One region of the Lentibacillus sp. genome, then DNA from elsewhere that is predicted to be linked to it. Evidence: predicted binding sites of a transcription regulator. Region 1 holds the regulator's gene; each other region holds the start of a gene.
What was found. The regulator Rex, encoded in region 1, represses fermentation and respiration genes when NADH is low (regulators of the CRP and FNR family bind a similar motif). The targets are predictions, from matches to a motif close to TTGTGAAATATTTCACAA.

Region 1 (4,203 bases):
GATTTGGACATTGGTGCCGATTGTGATCGATCCCGCTTCCGGCTGTAATCGTCCGAGGATTGCCTTTAATAAAGTCGTTTTTCCAACACCGTTTGGCCCGACCAGGGCAATCCGTTCGCCGCGGTTGACATGCATCGTTACATTGGAAAACACTGCCTCGTTTTCATATCGGAAAGCAAGCTGATCAACTTTCAGCACATCATTCCCGCTGGGACGGTTGATCCGGAATGAAAATGATGCTGATTTTTCATCACCTTTTGGCTTATCAAGTGTTTCCATTTTTGCGAGCTGTTTTCGTCGGCTTTGGGCACGCTTTGTTGTCGAGGCCCGTGCAATGTTCTTTTGAATGAAGAATTCCATTCGCTTGATCTCGGTCTGTTGTTTTTCAAATTCCTTTAATGCCTTCTCATAATCTAACGCTCGCTGCCTTAGGTAATAGCTGTAGTTGCCATTATATTTTTTCGACTGATGCCGGCTGATTTCATAAACAGTTGACACGATTTTATCAAGGAAATAGCGGTCGTGCGACACAATTGTAACGGCGCCGGGATAACTGACCAGGTAATTTTCGAGCCAGGTCATTGTGTCGATATCAAGATGGTTCGTCGGTTCATCCAAGATTAACAGATCCGGTTTTTTCAACAACAGCTTCCCAAGCGCCAGCCGAGTCTTTTGCCCGCCACTCAACTCGTTGATTGGTGAGTTATAATCGTAATCCTGAAAATTCAGCCCGGTGAGCACAGCCTTAATGTCTGCCTCATACCGGTAGCCGCCGTCTGCATCGAAAGCCTGCTGTTTCCTGTCATAATCCAAAAGAAGCTGATCATAATCAGCCTCGGAGAGCGAATCAGCATAGGCCATTTTTTCTTCCAATTTGCGCAGTTCCCGCTGCTGTGCGAGCAATCCGTCAAATACGGTGATCATCTCATTCCAGATGGTTTTATCCGACTCAAGACTGCTATGCTGGGTCAAGTAGCCGATGGAAAGGTCTTTTGGTTTGAAAACCTCACCCTCATCATAGGTAAGCTCTTCCGCCATAATTTTTAAAACCGTTGACTTTCCTGCGCCATTCCTGCCGACAATCGCTATCCGGTCGTTTTCATTTATTTCAAGTTTAATATTAGCTAGTATTTCTTCGGCTCCGAATGACTTGGATACGTCATTGAGCTGCATTAATATCATTGTTGTTCACTCCATTCCATCCAAGTGTACCTTATTCCAATTTGGAAGGGCAATCATATTGTGAAATTAATCCCTAAATGCCCGATTTGGTTCAACTAACAATCAGTGGGGAAAAAGCCCCCCACCGATTGAAGTTTCACTTTATCACGACTTATCAATTTTTTTCTGATAGAATAGGGGCGACGATAGAAATGGCTAAATGGAGATGAAACGATGTCAGATTTCACACACTTTAATGAACAGGGCAGAGCACGAATGGTTGATATCAGTGAAAAGCAGGAAACGGAACGTACAGCCGCAGCTGCCTCGAGCATTCAACTGACGAAGGAAATCTATGAAAAAATCATATCCAATACCATGAAAAAAGGGGACGTTCTGGCGGTTGCGCAAGTAGCAGGGATTATGGCCGCCAAAAACACCTCCGACTGGATCCCCATGTGTCATCCGCTGCAATTGAAGGGAACCGATATTTCATTTGATTGGAAGATTGCAGATGATATTTACGAACTGCAGATTGAAGCATCGGTTAAAACAAAGGGGTCGACCGGTGTGGAAATGGAAGCGTTGACAGCAGCTTCCGCAACGGCGCTGACGGTATACGATATGTGTAAAGCACTTGATAAAGGCATGATTATCGGCCCAACCTATTTAGTTACGAAAACTGGCGGTAAATCAGGTGACTATCACCGGGATGCCGGGGAGGACTGACATGGATCAAGATAAAATACCGCAGGCGACGGCCAAGCGGCTGCCGTTATATTACCGCTTTTTAAATAATCTGAGCCACCAAGGCAAAAAACGTGTTTCATCAAAAGAACTGAGTGAGGCGGTTAAAGTTGATCCAGCGACCATTAGGCGTGACTTCTCTTATTTTGGTGCACTGGGCAAAAAAGGGTATGGCTATAATGTGGAATACTTGCTGGGCTTTTTCCGGAAAACACTGGATCAGGATGAACTGACAGAAGTCGCCTTGATCGGGACGGGGAATCTTGGCACCGCTTTTTTACATTACAATTTCCTGAAAAACAATAACACGAAAATCGTGATGGCTTTTGACGCGGATTCCGATAAAGTCGGATCAGACATTGGCAGTGTGCCGGTTTATCATATCGATGATTTGGAAGAAAAAATGGGCTGGGTATCGGTGGCTATTCTGACAGTCCCGTCCGATGAAGCGCAAGCCATTACGAACCGACTCGTTGATTTCGGTATTTCCGGAATTTTGAACTTTACTCCGGCACGAATTACGGTGCCGTCATCGATTCGAGTCCATCATATTGATCTGGCGGCAGAATTGCAATCGCTTGTTTATTTTCTAAAGCACTATCCGCTGCACTCAGGATCCTAATCATTTTGGTTGTATCCACTATGTTCATCGCTTATGGTCGGAATAGAGAAGGTTTTTAGTGCAGAATTGCAGGAGGCGTCAAGATGGGCAAAATCAATCCTAAATGGCTGGTTGTCATGTCAGTGTTATTTGGTACATTTACGGTCATTTTGAATAACAGTATGCTGAATCCGACACTTCCGACATTCATGGAGATTTTTGATGCGGATGCTGTTGCGGTCAGCTGGCTGTTGACGATTTTTATGGTTTCGATGGGAATGACAATGCCATTAACAGGTTACCTTGGCGACCGTTTTGGCAAGAAGCGCATATACATAACCGGGTTGTTCATTTTCACCGCAGGATCCATCATGGGGGCTTTATCAGTGAATCTGCCGATGATTATTATGTCCAGGGCTGTTCAGGGCACCGCCGGCGGGTTGATGATGCCGATTGCAATGGCACTGATTTTTAATGCCTTTCCGAAAAGGGAGCGGGGGATGGCTGTTGGAATCTATGGTGTCGCTGCAATGGTTGCTCCGGCGATTGGTCCGACAGTCGGCGGTGTTGTGATTGAATACTTTGCATGGCCTTTTCTTTTTTTGTTTAACATTCCGTTTGCCGTTACTGGGACTTTGTTTTGTCTCCGCTATTTGAAACCGACGGAAAAAAATCCTGACTTGAAATTTGACGTGGTCGGCTTTTTACTGATCACAAGCGGGGTTGGTGCAATCCTGTATGCACTTGGCCGCGGTTCGACGCTGGAACTATTGTTGTCGCCGATCAGTATAGGCTGTATCATAGTCGGGGTTCTGCTGGTTGTTGTTTTTGTTAAATATGAAACGAAGCAGGAGCAGCCATTGCTTAACCTGACCATTTTTAAAATCCCGACGTATTCAGTTTCGATTGCGGTCACAGCAACCGCGTCAATTGGCTTGTTTTCGGGGATTTTCCTTTTGCCGCTTCTTATTCAGGAAGTCTACGGCATGAGCGAAATTATGACCGGCCTCTTGTTTCTCCCTTCAGCATTGCTCAGTGGTCTGTTCATGACATTGGGCGGTAAACTGCTGGACTTGAAAGGACCGAAATATGTGGTGCCGATTGGCCTTCTGCTTCTCGGCAGCTTCACATTGGCGCTCGGGTTTAATACAATGTCCACATCTTTTTGGTTTATCCTGGTGCTGCATAGCCTCCGTGGTGCCGGTCTTGGCATGTGCAATATGCCGGCAACGACAGCCGGGATGAACGCGATACCCGATCCTCAAGTCGCTCAGGGGTCTGCGATGAACAATGTAATCAGACAGATCTTTTCTTCATTTGGGATCGTGTTCTTCTCAATTTATTACGAGGTAAGGCGTGCTCAGCTGTTCGCGGGAGACATCGAAACACAGCAGGCTTCATTGCAGGCTCTGAACGAGGCATTCATGATAGCGGGTATTTTTATCCTGTTGATGATACCCGTCTCATTTATCATGAAAGGTACGGATGAATTAAAAAGAAGCAGTGCATCTGAATAGCACTACTTCTTATTCCTATGATTTTTTATTTTGAAGTGGATGATAAACATGCGTATACTGACACCAAAATCGAGTGTGGCGAAAAAGGCGAGCAGTATGGTTAGAAAATTCCAGATCGTCTCGTCAGCACTCAGGACGGCAACATAGGTGAATAAAATGCCCAGCAGGGAGTAAATG
Region 2 (4,203 bases), on a different contig from region 1:
GACTCCTCCTCACATAGTAGTAGACCCAGTATAATTTGTTAGCGCATGAAGTGTTGTGACAAAGTTCACTTGTATCGTCTATGTTTTAAAATTGACATACAAAACGCCCCTGGACGGTACCTGTCCAGAGGCAGCAGCCGTTTACTTTTTGCCAATTGCTACACGATACATTGATGGCCCTTGTTCCAGGTATTCCCACGTAAACATTCCTTCACGTTCGATCATTAACTGATAATGAAGCGGTCTTGGATCATGATCATTGGATAGTTCCATGAATTCTCCCGACTCCAGGCCATCGAAAACTTCAAAAATTTTCGGATGTCTATGCCTCGGGTCGATGTCCGGTGCATGTATTTTAGCAGTGAATTGCATATCACTCATGATTGATCCCTCCAAATATTTTTCCTTTCTGAACACATCATATAACCCGGCAGATCAAAACGATGTGAGCAAGGGCATGGCTCACGTATGATATTTATCACTTAATCACAAAACGTTCATATTTAAAAAGAAGAAGATATGTGGATAATATGATAGGATGAAATTATCATTATAATTCTTTGGTTACCACCCTTGAATAAAAGGAGGGAAATCATCAATGAAAACATCTACCATCCAACAGCTGCTCCAAAATGTTCCACTATTCAAAGACCTGACTGACTATGAAATGGATCCGATTGTTGATCTGGCAAAGCACCGTTTGTATCGCCACGGCACACACATTTTCATGCAAGGAGATCCATTGACGAACGTTTATTTTATTCACCAGGGGAAAATAAAGATCTATAAAACCGACTTTCATGGCAAAGAACAGATTATCAATGTGCTGCAGCCGGGTGATATGTTCCCGCACCAGGGCTTTTTCAGGCAGGACAATTATCCGGCACATGCCGAAGTCCTGGATGACGCGATTTTAATATATATTCCAATTGAATCATTTGAAAACTTCCTGATTAACCATCCTGAAATCTGTGTAAAGCTGTTTCGTGTACTTGGAGACATCATTGTCGACCTGCAGGCACGCCTGGAAGAAAAAATCCTCCACAATACGTACGAACAAATTATTATGCTGTTATTGCGCCTTTCGAGAGGGTATGGAAAGGAAACAACTAACGGCATGGTCAAACTGACAACCCAGTTCACTAACCGGGAACTGGCCAATATGATCGGATCAAGCCGTGAAACCGTCAGCCGCACACTTACCCAGCTGAAGAAGCAAAATCTGGTTGCCGACAAATCCGGTTCAATTGTTTTGGATACCGACGCATTGGAAAACGAATTGTTTTGACCTTATAGGGGTCTGTCCCTCAGTGTGTTGAGGGACAGACCCCTATTCCCAAGGCGGTAAATGCTGTTTGCAGTCGTGCCTTCCATTTTCCTTTTCTAACAATTTTTTGCTGCCTTTTGTTGCTTATAGTAGATTCTGATTGTTCATCCGGTTTATCTTCCAACAATTTTTGATAGCTCTCCAGTTTTTCTAATTCCTTTTCAAATTCTTCTAATTCCTGATCAGTGAGAAAATTTATTTATGTTATCAACAAAAAGCACCGAATTTTGCGGTGCATTTTAATATATATTTTCACCTCCAATTTAGTATGTAAATTAGAGTTTTGCGATAGGCAACGGAACCCGTTACTTTTTTAGTGGGATTTTTTCACGTTCCCGGGATGTTGCTTTTATTCTTCTGAACATATTTTTCCCGTTCTGTTGATTTCAGCGCTGTTCTGCAGACGGTGCCATTCACGCACAGATTTCACCTCCCTCCCATGACAAAATTGTTACGCCATTCAAAATGTGATACACATCACTACTTTTTTAATTGAAAATCATTATCATAAGAGTAGATTCAAGCAAACAGATGAGGTGATGTTATGAGTGGACAGGAAAACATTGTGGAACTGGATGTACGCGAAGATCTGGCCATGAAAAAAGAGCCGTTCGATAAAATCATGGGGACGGTTAAGAGCTTAAAAGATGGTGAAGCTTTTATCCTGCATGCACCGTTCAACCCCCTCCCATTGCATAAAATATTGAAACGGCGCGGTTTTTCATATGAAACCGAAAAAATTGAAAAAAAGCATTGGAAAGTCACATATACCAAGAAAGCAGGTGCTGACGAATGACGATTGATAATCGCGGTCTGGAACCACCGCAGCCAATGATGCGCACATTAAAAGCACTGGATAAACTGAAAAGCGGTGAATCCTTATCCATCATTAATGACCGCCGTCCGCTGTTTTTATATGAAGAACTGGATGATCGTGGGTATGCACATGAAACAGAAGCACAGGAAGATGGCAGCTTCAAAATTACAATAACGAAATCTGGTGATTAATATGTTGCCCGGCGGAAACATGCAATCAAATACAAACATCAAGCTGCCACTGGCGTTTATTCTGTACGCCCTGGCAGCACTTGTCATTTCGCAATTTGTTCTGTTTGCCAATAACGATGTGCTGGCAATGGGACAGTTCCGGATCCCCGATATCTGGATGGGCGCACACTTCCTGCTTTTGGGGTATGCCATCATGATTGCCATGGGTGCCATGTACCAGCTTGTACCGGTTGCCTTGCTGGCGCCGATCTGGAATCAGACATTCGGCTTTATCCAATATATCATAACCGCGATTGGCGTCACAGCTTTTTCCATCATGCTGGGCGTAGCGCCTGACAAGGCTCTATATGGCGGGATCATAGCCATTATTGGGATTATAATGTTCATTGTTCAAATGATTATCACCATTTCCAGACAGGAAAAAAAGAACATGATGACCGGCTTTGTCCTCGGTGCTATTTCATGTTTCTTCCTGACAATCGCTGCCGGGTTTATGCTGGCATGGAATCTTTCAAACGGGGGTATCAGCAGTCATGGGACGATTCTTTCAACCCATATCACACTCGGTGTAGCCGGGTGGTTCACTCTCTTAATCTTCGGTTTTTCCTATAAACTTGTACCAATGTTCAGCCTGTCCCATGGATATTCCATGAAATGGGCAAAGCCGGCATTTATGACCTATATAGTGGGACTGGCCATTCTGATCAGTTCATTTTGGCTGGATGCTGCACTGATCGCAACAATCGGCTGGTTTGTGTTGATGACAGGATTCTTTTTCTTTGTTTTGGATATCAGGGAGATTCTCAATAAACGTATCAAGAAAAAACTTGACAAACCTTTTTCATTCTCACTTATTGCCATTTTTAACGGGCTTGGTGTTCATATACTTGCCTTTATATTCAGCATATCCGGTATTCAGACAACGTCTGTCTGGGGCTGGCTCATCTTTTTATACGTGATGGCCTGGATTATTTTCAGCATTCTCGGCTATTTGTATAAAATTGTTCCGTTTTTATGGTGGACCCATAAATATTCCAACAAAATCGGCAATGAAAAAGTCCCGACATTAAAAGAAATGATCGATGAAAAAAATAGTGTGATCCTGTTTACGCTGTTTATTATCAGTACAGCCGGACTGACCGTAAGCGGACTGCTTTACATCAATATACTGGTGTTCATTTTTCAGGGGCTGCTTGCTGTAACATCGCTATTATACGCATTATCCATTATTCGTGTTCTGACGAAATAACATTCAAAAGGAGCGGTTCTTATGTCACTTGAAAAAAAAGTCGGCGCTGCTTTATTTGAGGTCATTGACCCGGAGCTTGGTATCAATATCATGGATCTGGGTCTTGTTTACGGTATAGGCGTTGATACAGAAGATAACGTTAAAATTGTCATGACACTTACCACACCAGGGTGTCCAATGCACGATAGCATTAAAATCGGAGTAAAACGCCGTATCAGTCAAATTGAAGGTGTCGGCGATATTGATATCGATCTCGTATGGGAACCGGCATGGTCACCGGCTAAAATGAGTGACCGCGCCAAAGAGAGGCTCGGTTTTGCTTAAGCATACAGCAGTAAGAGAACAGGAATACCCTGTCCTCTTCCCCTGTTGGTTAAACCTGATATCGTTTCTGTTAACGGTAATAAATCGATATCATGTTACGCTGGCTTTCATCCGCCGCTTACTGGCGGGATAAACGCAACGACGTCTCCGCTTTTCAAGACTGTGTCTTCACGGGAATATTCTTCGTTGACTGCGATCATGGCGTGATCCAAGTTGTCCAGCTTGTATGATGACAACAGTTTTGTTTTCAGTTCATTGACCGATAAACCGTCTGCCTCAACACTGACCTGCTCAC
Region 3 (4,203 bases), on a different contig from region 1:
CTCTGCCCCACTCCAAAACCCATCAATTTGATTGACCAGCCTCATGTCCACACCTAATATATCCTGTATTGCAGCATCCGTTCCACCACGATTGGAAGCAGTTGTATATTGGATGGCGAGCTCCTGAAAATCCTTTACGACATCATCCGGAATATCATCCATAATGGACCGAAGCCCTGGATAATCGGTATTCGTGTCTACCATTTTCACATCTCCAAGCGTAAAAAAACCGCGTACACCACTTACCGCATAAAGCGGGTCATCCTCGGAAATGATTTGGTGGATGTTTTCACCTTTATCCTTAAAGTAATCTTTGGCGAATGCTTTTAATTTATCTGGGTCGAGGTCATAGATTGCATGGGATTCTGAGATAGAGATAGAAAACTTTTTATCTACAGCTTTTTTAAACTTCTCATTATTATTATAAAGCTGATAATAATTTAATTGTGCACCATTTACACTATAGATATCATCGAACGAGTTATATAATAAATGAGCAGTTGTATTATTGTTATGGGCAAGCGAGTGGGATAATCCAATAACAGAAGTAGAGTCTCCTGATTCAAAAGTTCTTTTTGCTTCATTTACAAATTTCCAAGTAGCATTAGCCTGACTTATATCTTGTCCAGCGAGCATCGCCTTCATATTGTATTTCCAATCTTTCGAACCTTGAGTACCCTGGGATATAACATATACTTCATCTATATTGTTTTCTTTTGACTGGAAATGAATGGCTGTTCCGTCATAACCAGACGCATCACCTTCTAGACTATTGGCTTCCGAGGAAGAAAATACATCAATCTCAGCCGAAAGTTCTTTACCATACTCTTCGACATATATACGTTCAATTTCTTTTTTTAATTCTTCTTTTGACAAATCCTTATACTCTAAATCAATCAACCTCAATCGCATCTCTTGTGTATCTATAACCTCTTCGCTCATTGCACTCACTTCCCATCTTCATGAACAAACTGAATTGATTTCATCCACTTCATCACACGTTCCTCATCACTTTGTTTATTTTCCGCACATATTTGTTCCTTTTCATCCCTGCAATCTATATCATAAACTACTTCAATACCACCAGTACCTTTTTCGTTTTGCACATAACCTGCATAAGTTCGGAATACATCATCTTTATAATGCGCATAATAAAGCGTTTGGTTATCCTTTTCCAATTTATTGAAATTACCATCATAGCCTGTTCGCAGCTTTAAACCGTTTAGGTTTTCTGTTATCTGTTTTGACTTGTGATGAGAGTAGTAAATGATGTTGATCATGGATCCAGTCTCACTTTTTATATGAATCTGAATTTCCTCATGACCTTTCTCTTTTATGGAATATCCTCTTTCCCCAATCACACCTTCTGCCGGAAAATCCACCTTATATTTCCCGGTTCCTGATAAAAACGGATAATACCCATCTCTTGTTTCCTCTGTGGATTGTAAAAAATCGAGCGTAAATTCATCACTAAATGCCCTGACATCAGGCAAATCTTCCGGATTCATTTCCGATGGTTTTTTGTTTTGATCCTGATTCATTTGACAACCTCCCAGTGCAATAATGAAAAATATAAGGAGAATATGTATTAAATATTTCACTAATGGAGCCTCCCGATACGATGCACAGTTCATCGTTTGGTAAAATATTCTTGTTGCTTATTAGTATACAATACATAAGTGGATCAATGTTTAGTTGAATTCAATTCTTTGTAAAATAGGTATTTAGTCATACTTTTGTTACTTTTCACCCGCATTAACAAATTGGACTGATTCCAACCATTCCATCACACGTTCCTCATCATCCTGTTTGTTTTCTGAACAGGTTTTTTCTTTTTTATCCCTGCAATCTATATCATAAACTACTTCAATACCACCAGTACCTTTTTCATTTTGCACATTACCTGCATAACTACGAAACCCATTGCGTTCAAAACCCGTATAATAAAGGGATTGATTCTTTTTCTCTAGTTTCCTGAAGTCACCATCATATCCTATTAAAAGCTTAAAGTTCTCAAGATAAGAATTTATCTGATCAGCTTTATGATGAGAATAGTAAGTAATTTGCATACTGAAACCTGTATCATCTTTTATAGAAATCGGGACTTCCTCATGCCTCTTTTCCTTTATAGAATACATTCTTTCATCAATTTCACCTTCTGCCGGAAAGTCCACCTTATAATTCCCGGTTCCGGATAAAAACGGATAATATCCATCTCTTGTTTCCTCTGTGGATTGTAAAAAATCGAGCGTAAATTCATCACTAAATGCCCTGACATCAGGCAAATCTTCCGGATTCATTTCCGATGGTTTTTTGTTTTGATCCTGCCCCATTCCACAACCCCCTAATGTAACAATGGAAAGTATCAAGAGAAAGCTTATAAAATATTTCACTTATAAAGCCTCCTGTTACGATGCTCGCTTCATCGTTTGGTAAAATATTCTTATCACTCATTAGTATACAATACATAAGTGAAGCAATGTTCCTTTATTCACAAGAATATCCAGACATCTCCACCTATTCATACTTCCCCTTCAGTCTGACAAAGGCCACGCCTTCCAATACGGAAGATGTCACCTTTCCATTGTCGTCTTTTTCAACCATTCGTAATTCCTGGTGGCGATGATTCCCGACAGGTATGATCATTCTGCCGCCTGCATCCAGCTGTTCCAGCAATTCACCCGGAACACGGCTCACCGAAGCGGTCACCATGATCCGGTCATACGGCTGGTGTTCCGGCCACCCAAGGCTTCCGTCGCCATGCTTGAAATGAATATTCGTGAAGCCTTTCGCATCCAGCCGCTTTTTTGCTGTATCATATAATGGTTCCAGCCTTTCCACGGTATATACCTCCTGACAAAATGCTGCAAGCAAAGCTGTCTGGTATCCTGAACCTGTCCCGATTTCCAAAACACGCGAATCAGGCTGCAGACCCAGCTCAAGGGTCATGTTCAGTACCAGTGTCGGCTGGGATATGGTTTGGCCAAAGCCAATCGACACAGGACAATCAGCAGCTGAAGCATTCGTATTCGATTCCATAAAATAACGGCGATCCAGCTGGTTGAAGTAAGCGACAATTTCCTCTCTTCTATTACACATGGCAAGCACCTCCATTTTTTCACAAAAAGCTTTCTGTCGTTCAGATTAATTCAATTTTAAATTTTAGTATAACAAAAAAACTTGAACCACTGCGGATCCAAGTAACTAAAGTTTCGTTTCTCGGGCTGAAGTTTCCACTCTCGGGCTGAAGTTTCAATTCTCGGGCTGAAGTTTCCAGTCTCGGGCTGAAGTTTTACTAGGCACCCAAACTACCTCCGTTTTTTAGGTACATGCTCAAATATTTCGCCGCTTTCAAAAAACTCAGCTACACGGCGTATCCAATCATAATATTCCTTCCATTCATGAAGTTCTGCCAGCAAGTTATTAATCGCTTGTTCATCCTCTTCCGTCAAATCCGGCTGCTCTTTAAGCTCGTCCAGTTTCCTCTTCAAACGCTGTTCAAAGTGACGGCTCCGGTTAATGGCTTTTTGCCAAGTGGATGTAAAGAGTGAGATAAACGTCTGATAATAATCTTCTTCAACTTGGTACAGATCTTTCCGGAAACCTTTCTTAAAAACACGTTCAGTGATATTCATGTCAATCATTTCCCGGACAACCTGACTCATCCGTGTTTTGCTCATCCCTGTTTCAGCAGACAACTCATCCAGCGTCATCGGCTCCCGGTTCATATAAATGATTCCGAGAATAAGGCCGACACTTTTAGGAGCACCAAAGGCATCCATATTGTCTGTTATTTTCTCAATGAATTGCGTTCTGACATCATCAATTCGTTCAGTATTATTTACCATTCCGACCATCCTTTTTCAACCATCTTGACTGCAGCCTATCACACCATTTTCCAAAATCGAAACGGCCTGTCACTGTATATAATCAAATAATACGACGAAAACAGGCGCATATGACATATAATTCTTATAAATTGAAAAGTTGATAAAGTTTATGTTGTTTTTTGTTTATTCCGCTGGGCTGCAGCAAACGCATCCCAGAATCAAGTCAGCGATAAACAGAAACAGCTTACTCAACCGCACTAATTGTTGTTGCTTTTTTTGCCATTGTCTCCGCCAAAAGATACAAGTTGGTGGCCCACTCTCGCCTGAGACACCGTAGAATCAAAGTCATCCGAATCCGAAGCTGTTAAGGCGT
Region 4 (4,203 bases), on a different contig from region 1:
GTCCCTGCCTCATTTTATCTCTTTAAGTCCTTATACTCAGAAATATAAGTTAGCCAGCATAATTCCGAGCGTCTCCTGATAAATTTTCTCAAACTGGTCAAATGGCAGCGGATTGACACCACTTCCCAATTCAACAGTATAGCCAGAACGTCTGAACTCCTGGATAAACCAGTCCTTATAACCGGCGTAATTGTCTATACAACGTATGGCCCGGTAGCCGCTCTCATGAGCGTACTCATTTACAATGGGCTCTGAAATGAGGGGTTCCAATCCTTCAAATCCCCAATAAATTTCTTCACCCTGGGTATGAAACGCGTTAACACGCAAAAAGTTTCGTTCTTCGGCCAATTTTGCCATTGCTATAGCTTCAGGTTCTGATAATGGATGAGGACCGGGATAATCTCTAGGCTGAGGAGAATCAGGCTTCCGTGCTGCTTCAACTTCCCAAAGTGCCGGATACTGATTGTTCAGGTCAACGCCTGCAATATTTGCTTTCCAATTCGAAAAATCCTGTTTCTGATTATTAAGAGCCAAAACCTGATCCTGATATGGTCCGGCTGCAGATGCGCCATCAAGCACCAGGTCAACACCGTCCGGATTAACCATTGGAACAACTGATAAGTTTGTATCAATAAAGCAGGGGAGTACATTCAGCTCCCGTATTGGCATTCTGTTTGTTAATGCACGTGCGTATTCATTGAGGAAACGAATAATGACTGAGGTCGTTATCCACTCGTTGGCATGAAACGAGCCGTCAAGATGAATTTGTTTGTTTCCGGTGCCGATCTGCAGTTCAATGATATCTTTACCCATCACGGAACTGCCGATGGTCTTTTGAAAAATGAACGGATAAATAGTAAGTAAGCGGCCAATGTCGCGTACCATTTTATCAGATGTATAATGGTTAAAGTCCGTTATCATTAAATTATTGACACGTTCGGGGATAGTGAGTTGCGGGCCGTCCTGCAAATTTTGCGGTTCTATATCCGGATTGGCCAACTCAAGCATGTCAACCGGAAGATTCCGCTCCATTGCAATATCCCACAAGGTCTCTCCGGCAGCTATTTGATAAAATCCTTCCATATAACCGGGTATCCGCACTACTTGACCAGTCATTAATTGTTCAGGATTTAATTGTGGATTTGATTGTTCAATCAGAATCACTGGAATATCAAACAGTTCACTGTAATACCAGAACGAATCATCGGGACGGATAATAACTTCCATCAAGATCTCTCCTCAATTTTACAGATAATAAATAATATGTATGAGCGCCCATCTATGTGTACTCTGACTTGAAACAGCCAGCCATATTCTGTAATATATTTTATAGAAAGTATGTGGGGCTTTATTCTTTAAGGAGGAGATTTACTTGGCTTTTGTTATAACATCACCTTGTATAAATGAAAAATCAGGCGAATGTGTGGAAGTTTGTCCTGTTGACTGTATAGAAGAAGGCAAAGACATGTTTTATATTGATCCGGATATTTGCATCGACTGTGGTGCATGTGAAGCCGTCTGTCCGGTCGAAGCGATATACATGGAAGATGAAGTTCCGGAAGACGAAGAAAAGTACATTGGCCTGAACGCCAAATTTTTCGAAGAGGGTTAAATGTAAGCCGCTGTCTTTATTGATAGCGGCTTTTATTATGCTGCAGCCGATTCTATTCAATTCACAACCAGCGCGGTTAAGCCGCCCACTGATTGAAGTTTTATTTTATGGAAAAATTGCTGTAGCCTTTTTCATCCTGCCGCTTATCCACTTTCATATCATCCACTTTAATAGCGGGACTCAGTCCTTTTTTTAAATCATTTAAAAATGCTTGAACCTTGTTATCATCACCTTCCACTTCCAATTCTACTGAACCGTCTGCTTTATTTTGCACCCATCCCGTTAAATCGTATCGTCCAGCCTGCTGCTGCGCTGTAATTCTGAATCCGACGCCTTGTACACGTCCGCTGACAATGACATGTGCCAACATAGTTACCGTCTCCTTTATCTATAGTTCCTAATACATTGTATAGCCGTACAGCACATAATTAAAACTATACCCTTATTATATTTTCCCTATACCACAGATGATTGGCAACAGTTTTATACCAAAAAACCTTGATAATAGTCAATAACTTATTTTTCGACAATACTGTTACCGAAATTCTGTGATAATTATCACATAAATCCAAATTTTTCTTCGGTATTAATTGTTCCTTATCTTATTGGATGATATGCTTAAATCAATAGAAAGCTGTCCATACTGGCAGTATTGATTTCAAAACTAATTACGGCGAGGTGAATCAAAATGTCGGGTCCTGCGCTTAAGCATGTTGATAGTCACAGTGCTATTCATGAAGCAGCATTGAATGAAGCAATCGAATTGACGAACATGCTCGACACGCTTCATCAGAAAAACGAAAAAGAAAAAGCATTGGAATTAGCGTATGTACTTATTGAACAATGGGAAACAAGGACACTGGCACACGCTGACGCAGAGGAAAAAGGATTATATAAAGATTTGGTTGAAGAAGACCCGGAAGTGAAAGATGATATTGTTGCTTTGACACGGGATCATAATTTATTACGTCTGATTGTCGATGAAATTAAAGAAGAACTTCCGGAGACGGGGATTAATGATGCAATCATACAGCGTTTTCAATCCTTGATTATCGTCGACGAACTCCATAACAAAAAAGAAATGGAAGTGCTCCCTGACCACGATCACTAACGGCAAAATATCTATATGGAGGTGACATAATTGGGCTCTGAACAAACATCGTCCAAACAGGAACAACCGATGCGTGTCATTTTACCGGACCTGTACAACGAGGTAACAAAAAACTTAGAAGACCATCACAATATCCACAAGTATGATATCCAGGCACAGGCAATAAAAGAGGCATCAGGATATGAAGCAATTATTTACTTTGGTGACAGTTATGCACATAAGAAATCACAATATTTCTCAAACGAAGCAATCGAAAATACGAACCACGAGATTATTGAGTTTATAGAAAAAGTCGGAGATGCCTGTAAAGAAGTTATGATTGCCGATTACTTTAAAATGATGAGACCTAAATAACGCCTGAACGAGAGGAGTGGATTAGTTTGTTTTTATTTGAAGATGAGGCAAATATAGTTGATGACCGCGAAGATTTGCTTTCCATACTGAAAATGCGTTTTGGTGATATTCCCCCCAAAATTGTAGAGATGATTTATGATATTAACTCATATGAAACGCTTGAACGCCTAATTCTGGTCGCCTCCAATGTTCCAAGTCTGAAAATATTCCTCGAGGAACTTGAAGAGGGAGAAGGCAGTTTCCGGATCCTGGGCGACAGGTTTAATCCTATCGAAGCACAGCATGAAGGAGGTGAAACGGATGGAGAGCAAAAATAAACTATTCGATAAATTAAAACATATTAAGCCGGGAAACCGGATTAACGATGACTGGACTGAAGAAAGCCCCCGTCCGCGTGATTCCGAAGATATATATCGCAGAAGATGGCAGCATGATAGAATTGTTCGTTCAACACATGGCGTGAATTGCACAGGTTCATGCAGCTGGAAGATTTATGTGAAAGACGGTATTATCACGTCTGAAACACAACAGACGGATTATCCAAGCACTGGAGATGACTTCCCTGAATATGAGCCGCGCGGATGCCCGCGGGGAGCAAGCTTTTCCTGGTATACGTACAGTCCTGTCAGAGTAAAATACCCATACGTACGAAGCGATTTATATGAATTGTGGAAAGAAGAACGGAATAATAGCTCAAATCCTGTCGAGGCATGGGATAACATCGTCAGTGATCCAGTGAAACGTGAAAAATATGTAAAAGCCCGCGGAAAAGGCGGCTTCGTTCGCGCCAGCTGGAAAGACATGTGTGAAATGATTGCCAGCGCCAGCATTCAAACAATTAAAAAATACGGCCCTGACCGTGTCGCCGGCTTCAGTCCGATTCCGGCCATGTCGATGGTCAGTTATTCAGGAGGGACCCGTTTCCTGTCATTAATTGGGGGAACCATTTTAAGCTTTTATGATTGGTACGCCGATTTGCCGCCAGCTTCACCGCAAGTATGGGGTGAGCAGACTGACGTACCGGAAAGTGCTGACTGGTATAACTCCAAATATTTTATTATTTGGGGGACGAACTTGCCGCAAACACGAACCCCGGATGCTCACTTCATGGTGGAAGCAAGGTATA

Region 2: a site for Rex is predicted at 1,793-1,810, ahead of VK097_RS04625 (DUF2249 domain-containing protein). Genes of this name have one in related genera too.
Region 3: a site for Rex is predicted at 2,378-2,395, ahead of VK097_RS12935 (YvcA-related protein). Genes of this name have one in related genera too.
Region 4: a site for Rex is predicted at 2,159-2,176, ahead of VK097_RS11775 (hemerythrin domain-containing protein). Genes of this name have one in related genera too.

What each region holds. Positions count from the first base shown of each region.
Region 1 covers NZ_DATGTT010000009.1:34-4,236, reverse strand. Annotated here, with positions in the region: gene VK097_RS01310 (ABC-F family ATP-binding cassette domain-containing protein) at 1-1,182, opposite strand, end outside; gene moaC (cyclic pyranopterin monophosphate synthase MoaC) at 1,396-1,890, shown strand; gene VK097_RS01300 (redox-sensing transcriptional repressor Rex) at 1,892-2,530, shown strand; gene VK097_RS01295 (MDR family MFS transporter) at 2,614-4,026, shown strand; partial or broken gene VK097_RS01290 (YdiK family protein) at 4,029-4,203, opposite strand, start outside.
Region 2 covers NZ_DATGTT010000031.1:23,973-28,175, reverse strand. Annotated here, with positions in the region: gene VK097_RS04635 (DUF2249 domain-containing protein) at 142-372, opposite strand; gene VK097_RS04630 (Crp/Fnr family transcriptional regulator) at 599-1,288, shown strand; gene VK097_RS04625 (DUF2249 domain-containing protein) at 1,872-2,123, shown strand; gene VK097_RS04620 (DUF2249 domain-containing protein) at 2,120-2,335, shown strand; gene VK097_RS04615 (hypothetical protein) at 2,355-3,584, shown strand; gene VK097_RS04610 (metal-sulfur cluster assembly factor) at 3,606-3,908, shown strand; gene moaD (molybdopterin converting factor subunit 1) at 4,016-4,203, opposite strand, start outside.
Region 3 covers NZ_DATGTT010000076.1:16,958-21,160, forward strand. Annotated here, with positions in the region: gene VK097_RS12925 (DUF6792 domain-containing protein) at 1-942, opposite strand, end outside; gene VK097_RS12930 (YvcA-related protein) at 948-1,541, opposite strand; gene VK097_RS12935 (YvcA-related protein) at 1,740-2,333, opposite strand; partial or broken gene VK097_RS12940 (protein-L-isoaspartate(D-aspartate) O-methyltransferase) at 2,518-3,126, opposite strand; gene VK097_RS12945 (GbsR/MarR family transcriptional regulator) at 3,309-3,848, opposite strand; gene VK097_RS12950 (serine hydrolase domain-containing protein) at 4,088-4,203, opposite strand, start outside.
Region 4 covers NZ_DATGTT010000065.1:66,515-70,717, reverse strand. Annotated here, with positions in the region: gene VK097_RS11790 (M14 family metallopeptidase) at 37-1,227, opposite strand; gene fdxA (4Fe-4S ferredoxin) at 1,373-1,612, shown strand; gene VK097_RS11780 (acylphosphatase) at 1,713-1,982, opposite strand; gene VK097_RS11775 (hemerythrin domain-containing protein) at 2,301-2,723, shown strand; gene VK097_RS11770 (hypothetical protein) at 2,754-3,077, shown strand; gene VK097_RS11765 (hypothetical protein) at 3,104-3,394, shown strand; gene VK097_RS11760 (nitrate reductase subunit alpha) at 3,378-4,203, shown strand, end outside.